Regions from separate parts of the Pseudomonas sp. 1L-E-NC-VB-C3 genome, predicted to be linked through region 2. Evidence: riboswitches for the same ligand, from Rfam matches in the RefSeq annotation. Region 2 holds a riboswitch; the other holds the start of a gene.
The links. A riboswitch is a leader RNA that binds a small molecule or an ion and turns the genes downstream of it on or off. The one in region 2 is predicted to bind cobalamin.

Region 1 (5,431 bases), on a different contig from region 2:
CCGCCCAATGCATTTGTCGCGTCGTTTCTGGGCAATTCGAACTTCCTCAAGCTCAAGGCGCAAGGCAATGCAGCAGCGAGTTTCGAGGGCCAGTCGTTGTCGATTCGGCTGACGTCCGGGTTGCACACTGATCAGGATGTGCTGCTGATGGTGCGTCCGGAAAAGGCCTTGGCGCTGAGCACGCAGCAGGCGCTGGATGAGCCGCTGGCGGCGGGCTGGAATGAAGTATCGGCGAATGTTGTGGAGGTGCTGTTTCTCGGTGAGAGCCAGACGTGCAGCGTGGTGACTGCGGGCGGGACGTCGATGACGGTGAAAGCGCTGTCGGCAGCGGGCATGCCACTCAAGGCCGGCGATCCGGTACGGGTGCGCTGGGCGACGGCGGATGCTTGTGTTTATACCGAGTGGACCGAGAGCGACTTGAACAAGGCTGCCGGTGCTCACTGATTGCGCTGAGTCAGTTGGATCTACTCCCTCTCCCCCAAGGGGGGCGAGGGGGAAAGGGAGCCGATCTTCATGCTGTTCAAAATGTAAGTTCGACTCGGTATCGCACGTCGGCGTATCTCGCAACAACACCTCGGTCAGTCCCCTCTCCCATTGGGAGAGGGCTAGGGTGAGGGCAAGCAGGCGACACGGTATTAGCCAATGGCCCGGTACCCTTCAATCTCATCCGGCCAAGCCGTCAGCACTTCGAACCCGCTCTCCGTCACCGCGACCATATGCTCCCACTGCGCCGACAACGAGCCATCCTTGGTCAATACGGTCCAGCCATCCGGCATGTTCTTCACATGGCGTTTGCCGGCATTGAGCATCGGTTCCACGGTGAAAATCATCCCGGCCTTAAGCTTCAGGCCCTGATTGGGAAAGCCGTAATGCAGGATCTGCGGTTCATCGTGATAGACCTTGCCGATGCCATGGCCGCAGTATTCGCGTACCACACTGAAGCCCTCCGCCTCCGCCAGGCTCTGGATCGCGTGGCCGATATCGCCCAGCGTTGCGCCCGGCTTCACTGCACGGATGCCTGCGCACATGGCTTCGTAGGTGGTCTTGATCAGGTGCTGCGCTTCAGGAGTCGCCTCGCCCACCACATACATGCGACTGGTATCGCCGAACCAGCCGTCCTTGATCACCGCGATGTCGAGGTTGACGATGTCGCCGTCTTTCAATGGCGTACCCGATGGAATCCCGTGGCACACCACATCGTTGACCGACGCGCAGACGGTTTTCGGAAAGCCGTGATAACCGACATTGGCTGGCACCGCCTTCTGCACATTGACGATGTAATCGTTGCACAGTCGATCCAGCTCATCGGTGGTTACGCCAGCCTTCACATGCGGCACCAGCATTGCCAGCACTTCAGCGGCGAGTTTGCCGGCGGCGCGGGATTTTTCGATGTCGGCCGGGGTGTTGATCTTGATCTGGTTTCTCATGCGCTGACGGCTTCCTGAGTCAGTTGTTGCAGATCCAGCCCACCATTCTGTTCGGCGCGGATCAGCAGGCGGCAAATGGCGCTGTGGTCGAGATTGGGATGCAGCTCGGCGAGCATGCCGATGCGCATCCAGTGCTCGGCCTGCGCGTTGATCGAGCGACTGAGCGCGTTGCTGGAGATGCGCAGATTCTCGTGCATGTCCTCTGAAATCTTTACGATGCCCATATATGAATCCGATACGATGTGTATATGAATCGTATATTAGCCAAGGCATATGACAGATTGCAATGCCGACGACAAGATCGACGCTGTGGCAGATTCGCCTCCCCCTCCACCGCGCAAATCGACTACCATGCCGCCGCCGGTTTCCACACGGAATTAATAGGGAATCCGAAATGCTTGCACAGCATCAATCGGAACTGCCCCCGCAACTGTAGGTGCCGAGCCTGCTCCTCGACTGCCACTGGGTGAATCCCGGGAAGGCCGGAGCGTGGCGATGACGCATCAGTCAGGAGACCTGCCGGCACAGTGACTGACTAACCGGCGGGGTGTCCGGGAAGGACATCGTGCCGTGCGCATTTTCCCCGTGCCGGCCTTGCGCAGTTTCCACGACCGCGCCCGAGGTGTGTTTCCAACCGTACCCGCCCGCTCCCGTACGGTTCTCTTGGAGACTGCCCCATGCTGCTGCCCCGCATTGCCACACTGCTCACCGCTCTGAGCCTTTGCGCCCTGGCGCAAGCGGCGCCGACTGCGTATCCGCTGACCGTCGAAAACTGTGGCAGCAGCCTGACCTTTCAACACGCACCCGCTCGCACGGTGACCATCGGTCAGGCCGGCACGGAAATGCTCTACGCCTTGGGCCTGGGCGACAAAGTCGTTGGCACTTCGCTGTGGTTCAACGACGTGCTGGGCACATACAAAGCACAGAACGACAGGATCGAGCGCCTCGCCGATAACGAGCCGAGTTTCGAAGCGGTGATCGCTAAACGCCCGGAGCTGGTTGCCGTCGAGCTGGAATGGATGGTCGGCCCGCAAGGCGCGGTCGGCACTCGCGAGCAGTTTCATGAACTGAAGATTCCGACCTATCTGCTGCCCTCCGATTGCGAAGCCAAGGACAACCTCGTCGGCTCGGACGGCACGCGGCTGGCGCCGTTTCGCATCGACAGCATCTACAAAAGCGTGAGCCAACTGGCGGCGATTTTCGACGTGCAGGCGCGTGGCGAACAGCTCAATGAGCAGCTCAAAGCCAGCCTCGCGCAATCGATCGCCACCGCGAAAAACCAGCAGCGCAAAGACGTCAGCGCTCTGGTGTGGTTCTCCAGCGCCGAGATGGACATCGAGCCGTTCGTGGCCGGGCACAAAGGCGTTCCCGATTTCATGCTCAGCACCCTCGGCGTGCGCAACGTCGTCGAGTCGGATGAAGAATGGCCAACCGTCGGCTGGGAAACCATCGCCAAGGCCAACCCGACGTTTCTGGTGATCGCGCGCATGGATCGTCGACGTTTCCCGGCGGACGACTATCAGAAGAAACTCGCCTTCCTGCGCAGTGATCCGGTGACGCGCAACATGGACGCGGTCAAGCACAACCGCATCATCATCCTTGACGCCATGGCCATGCAGGCCAGCCTGCGCACCTTCGATGGCCTCGCACAATTGGCCAGTGCCATCAACGGCTACGACCTGTCGCAATGAGCAGACGCCTGATCCGTTTGCTGCTGGTGCTGTTGACGCTGTCGGTCGCGCTGATTGGCGGCGTGGCCATTGGCGAGACTTCGATCGAGCCGAGCGTGGTGTTGCAGGTGCTGGCCAACAAGCTGTGGGGCGCCGGTTATGTGCTCGACCCGATCGACGAAGGCATTGTCTGGAACTATCGCCTGACCCGCGCTTTGGTCGCGGCGGCCTGCGGCGCCGGTCTGGCGACGTGCGGGGTGATCCTGCAATCGCTGCTGCGCAATCCGCTGGCCGATCCGTATCTGCTGGGAATTTCTGCTGGCGCCTCGACCGGCGCGGTGATGGTCGCCCTGCTCGGCGTCGGTGCCGGGGCGATTTCATTGTCGGTCGGTGCTTTTGCCGGCGCGGTGACCGCTTTCGCACTGGTGATCCTGTTGGCGCGAGTCAGCGGCTCGGCCAGCGGCACCGGGCAGATCATTCTTGCCGGGATTGCCGGCTCGCAGCTGTTCAACGCCCTCACTGCTTTCCTGATCACCCGCTCGGCCAGCTCGGAACAGGCGCGCGGGATCATGTTCTGGCTGCTCGGCAATCTCGGCGGCGTGCGCTGGCCGTCGGTGTGGCTGGCGGTGCCGGTAGCAGTGTTGGGGTTGGTCGTTTGTCTGTGGCATCGGCGGGCGCTGGATGCGTTCACCTTTGGTGCGGACTCGGCGGCGTCTCTCGGCATTCCAGTGCGACGTGTGCAGATTCTGTTGATTGGCTGCGCCGCGCTGGTGACGGCGGTGATGGTGTCGATTGTCGGCTCGATCGGCTTTGTCGGTCTGGTGATTCCCCATGCCGCGCGGTTGTTGCTCGGCACCGGCCATGCGCGTCTGTTGCCCGCCAGTGCGCTGGGCGGCGCGGTGTTTCTGATCGCCGCCGATGTGCTGTCGCGCACCCTGATCAAGGGTCAGGTGATCCCGGTCGGCGTGATCACTGCGCTGGTCGGCGCGCCAGTGTTCGCGCTGATTCTGGTGGGCCGGAGATCGGCGCGATGAACACGGTTCTGAGCTGTGCTGGGTTGAGCTTCAAGGTGCGCGGTGCCGAGTTGCTCAATGGTGTCAGCCTCGACGTTCAGCGCGGCGAGACCCTGGGCATTGTCGGGCCGAACGGTTCGGGTAAATCCACGCTGCTCAAATTGCTGGCCGGCCTGCGCGAACCGAGCGCGGGCCATGTGCAGCTCGGCGGTCAGGCGCTGGGCAAAATGTCGCGGCGCAGCATCGCGCAGACGCTCGCGGTGGTTGAGCAACAGGCCGATACCGACGATGGCATTCGCGTGTTCGACGCGGTGGCGCTGGGGCGCACGCCGTGGTTGTCGGCGCTGCAACCGTGGTCGCCCGCCGATGACGCCATCGTCGAGCAAGCGCTGATTGACGTCGACGCCGTGCACCTGCGCAACCGCCTCTGGCGCAGCCTCTCCGGCGGGGAACGCCAACGCGTGCACATCGCCCGCGCACTGGCGCAGCGCCCGCAGATCCTGCTGCTCGACGAGCCGGCCAACCACCTCGACATCCAGCATCAGTTGAGCATTCTGCACGTGGTGCGCGCACTGCCGGTGACTACGTTGATCGCCCTGCACGATCTCAATCAGGCGCTCAAGTGCGATCGCCTGGCGGTGCTGGAGCGCGGGCGTCTGGTGGCACTGGGCGAGCCGCTGCACGTGCTGACGCCGGAGCGGTTACAGACGACTTTCGGGGTCAGGGCGCACTATCTGACAGACCCGTTCGATGGTGCGCCGATATTGCGCTTCCTTGCCTGATGCATGGGTGGCTGACACACCGCTTTCGCGAGCAGGCTCGCTCCCACAAAGGATTTGTGTGTTGCCGTGAATGACGGGGAGAACGCGAATTCTGTGGGAGCGAGCCTGCTCGCGAAGGCGTCAGGTCATCCAACATTGATGTCGATTGACACACCGCTTTCGCGAGCAGGCTCGCTCCCACAAAGGTTATGTATTCCAGGGCGGTAGAGGATCAGGCCCACTCTTTGCGCAGTTGCCGTGCGGCGCTGACCATGTGCACCAGCGCCGCCTCGGTCTCTGGCCAGCCTCGGGTTTTCAAGCCGCAATCCGGATTGACCCACAGCCGCTCCACCGGAATACGCTGCGCCGCCTTGCGCAGCAAGCCAACCATTTCCGACACATCGGGAATGCGTGGCGAGTGAATGTCGTACACGCCGGGGCCGATGTCGTTCGGGTAGGCGAACGCTTCAAACGCTTCGAGCAGTTCCATGTCCGAACGCGAGGTTTCGATGGTGATGACATCGGCGTCCATCGCCGCGATCGACTCGATCACATCGTTG
Region 2 (5,431 bases):
TTTTTCGCCATTGGGCACCCGCCCCAGAGCAATCCAGCGCCGCGCCAGTTCGGCGACGAAATCCATGCGTTCAGGTTGGGCGCGATAACAGACCACATCGGACTGGCTGCGCTCGCTGCGCCAGGCCAGATCCTTGAAGCTGATCGGGCGGCTGATGATGCGTCCGTCAAGTTCGGGCAAAGCAATGTGCATCGCCAGATCGCGCGGCCCGAGGCCCTGCTCGCTGTCGCGCCAGCCAGGCTCGTTGTCCTGGGCGCAGATCGCTTGAATCACCGGGATGTTGCGGCGAAACGGGCGCAGATGCGGCGCCTCGGGACTCGATTGGGCAAAACCGGTGGTGTTGAGAATCACCCCCGCCTCGACTTCATCCAGCCAGTCCTCGACCACCGACAAGCAACCGGGTTCTTTCAGACTGGCCACCGCGATCGGCAGCGGATTGAGTCCGGCTGCCTGCAAACGCTGACAGAACACATCGATGAACGCCGTGTTCGCCGCCTGCAAATGCGAGCGATAAAACAACAGCGCCGCCACCGGTTGACCGGGCAGCCATTCGGCTTGCCAGTCGCTCAGGGCAGCGCTGTTTTTCTGTGGGTGATAAATCGCCGTGCGCGGCAGGGTTTGCGGCTCGCTCCACGGGTAATCGCGGGCGAACCATTGGTTGCCCAGGCAACGGAAGAAATCCAGCGCGTTACCCATGCCGCCCTGACGCAGGAATTGCCAGAGTCGATCGCGCACGTCGGCGCTGACCGTGCTCAAGTCGCTGAGCTCGGGGTCCGGGCGGTCATCGCCGGGCACCAGAATCAGTTGCACGCCGCGTTCGGACAACTCGACCAGCCGCGCGACACCGTAGCGCCAATAGGCGATGCCGCCGTGCAGTGAGATCAGAATGACCTTGGCGTGGCGCAGCACTTCGTCGACATACAGATCGACAGAGGCATGATTCTGCACCTGCATCGGGTTGGCCAGACGCAGGCTCGGATAATCATCGGGCAGTTGCTGCGCAGCCTCGGCGAGCAGCGCCAGGCTGGAATCGCCGCTGCACAGGATCACCAGCTCGGCGGGGGTTTGTCCGAGGTCGGCAATGTTGTCGTCCGAGACGAATCCGCCGGGCTGGGTCCTGAGCAGGTGCATGGCTTAAACGCTGAGCGCAGCGCGCAATTGCGCTTCGAGTTGTGCCGCATCAAGCTCCTGACCGATCAGCACCAGACGCGTCACCCGCGCTTCGTCGGCACCCCACTGGCGGTCGAAATGCTTGTCGAAACGCGTGCCCACGCCCTGGATCAACAGGCGCATCGGCTTGTTCGGAATCGCCGCGAAGCCTTTGACCCGCAGGATGCCGTGCTGCACCACCAGTTGCGTGAGCGCGTCGAGCAGCAGGCTTTCGTCGGCTTGCGGCAATTCGATGGAGATCGAATCGAAGGCGTCGTGATCGTGGTCGTCGTCATCACCGTCATGGTGGTGATCGTGGTGGCTGTGGCGGCTGTCGATATGCTCTTCAGAGCCGGCACCGAGACCGATCAGCACGTCGAGCGGCAGGCGGCCATTGCTGGCTTCGACGATTTTTACCGCTGGCGGCAGCTCTTCGGCTACTTCAGCGCGTACGCGAGCCAGGTCTTGCGGGCTGGTCTGGTCGGCTTTGTTGAGGATCACCAGGTCAGCGCTGGCCAGTTGATCGGCGAACAGTTCATGCAGCGGCGACTCGTGATCAAGGTTCGGATCGAGTTTGCGCTGGGCATCGACCTGATCCGGGAACGCGGCGAAGGTGCCAGCAGCGACGGCCGGGCTGTCGACCACGGTGATGACTGCGTCGACGGTGCAGGCACTGCGGATTTCCGGCCACTGGAAGGCTTGCACCAACGGCTTGGGCAGGGCCAGGCCGGAGGTTTCGATGAGAATGTGATCGAGGTCACCGCGACGGGCGACCAGCTCGCGCATCACCGGGAAGAATTCTTCCTGCACGGTGCAGCACAGGCAGCCGTTGGCCAGCTCATAAACGCGGCCGCTGGCCTCTTCTTCGGTGCAGCCGATGGTGCATTGCTTGAGGATTTCACCGTCGATGCCCAGCTCGCCAAACTCGTTGACGATCACCGCGATGCGCCGGCCCTGAGCGTTGTCGAGCATGTGCCGCAGCAGCGTGGTTTTGCCCGAACCGAGGAAACCGGTGACGATGGTGACGGGGAGTTTGGCCAGTGTTTTCATCGGTATGCCCTTTGGCAAGCGGCGGGCATACGGGACGAGAACCGGCAGCGCGCGTGCACGCCGGAAGCATTCGCCACCGGATCACCCCGCCCGGTTGTAGTGAGAATCTGTGACGAGGCAGGTCTCCTGGCTGACGGCGTTCAGGCGTTGGGCCTGGCGTCCATTGCGCCTTCCCGCTGGCTCATCGGTTGAGCTGGCAGTGGCGTGGCAACGAACATCACCGTTCACAGTTGCGGGGGCAGCCGCGGCTTTGACCGCGTTCCCTTCTTAGCTTCGGCGAGTGCCGAAGAACCTCGAAAGCGCAAGGCTACGCATGGGTCCGTCGTGGGTCAATGGTCGGTGAGTCTGAAACTGGGGGTATATCCGTTGCTGCGGTAACGGCTTCTTATGGTTTCGCTCTTACAGCGAGTCCCTTTTTCAAACGCCAAAAAGGAACCAAAAGGCTTTGCCCCGGCGTACGGCCCGCTCGCTGGGGCTCGGGGTACCTTCGTTACGGGACCGATCCGGGCGCAGCGGCTACGGTTTGCTTCGCTGCACCTCCTTCCGCTGTGTACGACTGCGTCGTACGGTCGCTGCGCTCCCACCCCCGGATCGATCCCGTAACGAAGCCTGCCGAAGGGGCAAAAGATCAAAAGCCAGAGCAAAAGCAAAGGCAAAAGCAAAAGATCGCAGCCTTCGGCAGCTCCTACAGTTGGATCGCGCACCAGCTCAAGAACAGGTCGGCTGTCAGGCCGCCTTCGCGAGCAGGCTCGCTCCCACAAAAGCAAAAGCAAAGCAGCGCAGCTGCTCGCGGCGAAGCCGCCCCACTCAACAATGAGCGCAAGCTCGAGTGCCCTTGATCTTGATCCACCGGCGACGTCGGAAGGCTGAGTGGAGGGATTGATCCGGGCGTGGGAGCGCAGCGACCGTACGACGCAGTCGTACACAGCGAGTGTAGGTGCAGCGAAGCAAACCGGAGCCGCTGCGCCCGGATCAGTCCCGGAGCGAAGGAACCCGAGCCTGCGAGGGCCGAACGTAGGAGCAAGCCTTTTTGGGTACTTTTTCGGCGTTTGGAAAAAGTGCCTCGCCGTAAGGGCGAAACCGTAATCAGCAACACCCGCAGCAACGGATATACACACAAAAACACCCGAAAAAAAGCCCCCCCCCCCGCAACGGATCCGCCCCCGGAAATTGACTAAAAACCCAAACCCATGTTCTCCTGCACACCTTGTTACGGGTGCCCCTCACAGGGTGAAACGGGAAACCGGTGAATCATGTGCTTTACTCAAAGCCATGTCAGTCCGGTGCTGCCCCCGCAACGGTAAGCGAGCGAAGCGTCAGATCCACTGTGCCCCGGCATGGGAAGGTGATGCTTGCAGGTCGGCGACCAGCCAACCCCTCGCGAGCCCGGAGACCGGCCCGCAACACCCAGCACGCGCAAGCGCCGCTGAACACAAACAAACCCGCGGTGGGCGGGCGCTGTTCGAAATCCCTGCGTGCCCGGCCCGCAGGGATTTTCATGCGCTCTGTTTACCCGCTGACATTTCAGAGGGAAGCGCTATGTCGATCATCAGTAACACCGTCAGCCACACTGACCACATCTCCAGCAGCACCACACTCGGCCAACGCGTCGCCGCCGCCCTCTTCGCCTCGATCCTCGGTGCCAGCCTGGTCTGGTTCGCCGGTTTCTCGCACATCGAAGCGGTGCACAACGCCGCCCACGATACCCGCCACAGCGCCGCGTTCCCGTGCCACTGAGGCCTGCCGAAATGATCAAGCGTATCGCGCAAACCGCAGGCTTCACCGGCTTGCTGGCCGCCCTGCTGCTGACCTTGCTGCAGAGTTTCTGGGTATCGCCACTGATTCTGCAGGCCGAAACCTTCGAGAAATCCGAACCGGTCGCGCAAGTCCACGAACACGCCGCCGGCACCGCCGCCCACAGCCATGATGGCGAAGCCTGGGAGCCGGAAGACGGCTGGCAGCGTGTGGTCTCGACCACTGGCGGTAATCTGGTGGTGGCAGTGGGTTTCGCCTTGATGCTCGCCGGCCTGTACACCTTGCGCGCGCCGACCAAGACCTCGCAAGGGCTGCTCTGGGGTCTGGCCGGTTACGCCACGTTCGTTCTTGCGCCGACCCTGGGCCTGCCACCTGAATTGCCGGGCACTGCGGCTGCCGATCTGGCTTCGCGGCAGATCTGGTGGATCGGCACTGCCGCTTCGACCGCCGTCGGCCTGGCACTGATCGCCTTCAGCCGTCACTGGCTGATGAAGCTTCTTGGTGTAGCGATTCTCGCCGTGCCGCATGTGATCGGCGCGCCGCAACCGCAGGTGCATTCGATGCTCGCTCCAGAGGCACTGGAAACCCAGTTCAAAATCGCTTCGCAGCTGACCAACGTCGCGTTCTGGCTGGCCTTGGGCCTGATCAGTGCATGGTTGTTCCGCCGCAAAAGCGCAGGCCCATATCAGGCATGACCGATGACCGCGCAGCGCCGACCCTCGTGGTCGGCCTCGGCTGCCAGCGGGGCTGCCCGGCCAGTACGTTGCGTGCGTTACTCGATCAAGCGTTGCAGGCGCACCGCATCGAGCTGCGAGCGGTCAAGGCTTTGGCGAGTATCGACCTCAAGCGCGACGAACCGGGGTTGCTGGAACTGGCCACACAATTGAACCTGCCGCTGCAGTATTTCAACAGTGCCGAACTGGCGCCCTATCAGCAGCGCCTCAGCCATCAATCGCAGATCGCCTTTGAGCGCACCGGCTGCTACGGCGTGGCGGAAAGCGCCGCGCTGGCGCTCGCCGAGCAACTGATTCAGGCGCCGGCGAAACTGCTGATCCACCGGCAGAAATATGCGCAGGCCACGCTGGCATTGGCCGGCGCTGCATAAAATCCCGATAATCCCCGCCATCGATCATGAGCACGCTTCATCTGCAGTGTGCCTGCGCCTCTTCACAAGGATTCAACGATGACCGTCTACTTCATCGGCGCCGGCCCCGGCGACCCGGAACTCATCACCGTCAAAGGCCAACGGCTGATTCGCAGCTGCCCGGTGATCATTTATGCCGGCTCGCTGGTACCCGCAGCGGTGCTGGAAGGTCATCAGGCCGAAATCGTGGCCAACAGCGCCGAACTGCATCTGGAACAAATCATCGATTTGATCAGGAGCGCCCATGCCAAAGGCCAGGATGTGGCCCGTGTGCATTCGGGGGATCCAGGTCTGTACGGCGCGATTGGTGAGCAGATCCGCCACTTGCGTGAG

Region 1: it holds a riboswitch for cobalamin, as region 2 does, so the genes downstream of both, AC0Z5Z_RS03560 (ABC transporter substrate-binding protein) here and cobW (cobalamin biosynthesis protein CobW) in region 2, are expected to answer to the same signal.

Annotation. Positions count from the first base shown of each region.
Region 1 covers NZ_JBXAWD010000002.1:5,400-10,830, reverse strand. Annotated here, with positions in the region: gene AC0Z5Z_RS03575 (ABC transporter ATP-binding protein) at 1-444, shown strand, start outside; gene map (type I methionyl aminopeptidase) at 636-1,427, opposite strand; gene AC0Z5Z_RS03565 (ParD-like family protein) at 1,424-1,651, opposite strand; cobalamin riboswitch at 1,772-1,965, shown strand; gene AC0Z5Z_RS03560 (ABC transporter substrate-binding protein) at 2,105-3,118, shown strand; gene AC0Z5Z_RS03555 (FecCD family ABC transporter permease) at 3,115-4,131, shown strand; partial or broken gene AC0Z5Z_RS03550 (ABC transporter ATP-binding protein) at 4,224-4,892, shown strand; gene metE (5-methyltetrahydropteroyltriglutamate--homocysteine S-methyltransferase) at 5,104-5,431, opposite strand, start outside.
Region 2 covers NZ_JBXAWD010000010.1:47,419-52,849, reverse strand. Annotated here, with positions in the region: gene cobN (cobaltochelatase subunit CobN) at 1-1,131, opposite strand, end outside; gene cobW (cobalamin biosynthesis protein CobW) at 1,135-2,199, opposite strand; cobalamin riboswitch at 2,299-2,510, opposite strand; cobalamin riboswitch at 3,397-3,615, shown strand; gene AC0Z5Z_RS17230 (CbtB domain-containing protein) at 3,739-3,936, shown strand; gene AC0Z5Z_RS17225 (CbtA family protein) at 3,948-4,649, shown strand; gene AC0Z5Z_RS17220 (cobalamin biosynthesis protein) at 4,646-5,059, shown strand; gene cobM (precorrin-4 C(11)-methyltransferase) at 5,138-5,431, shown strand, end outside.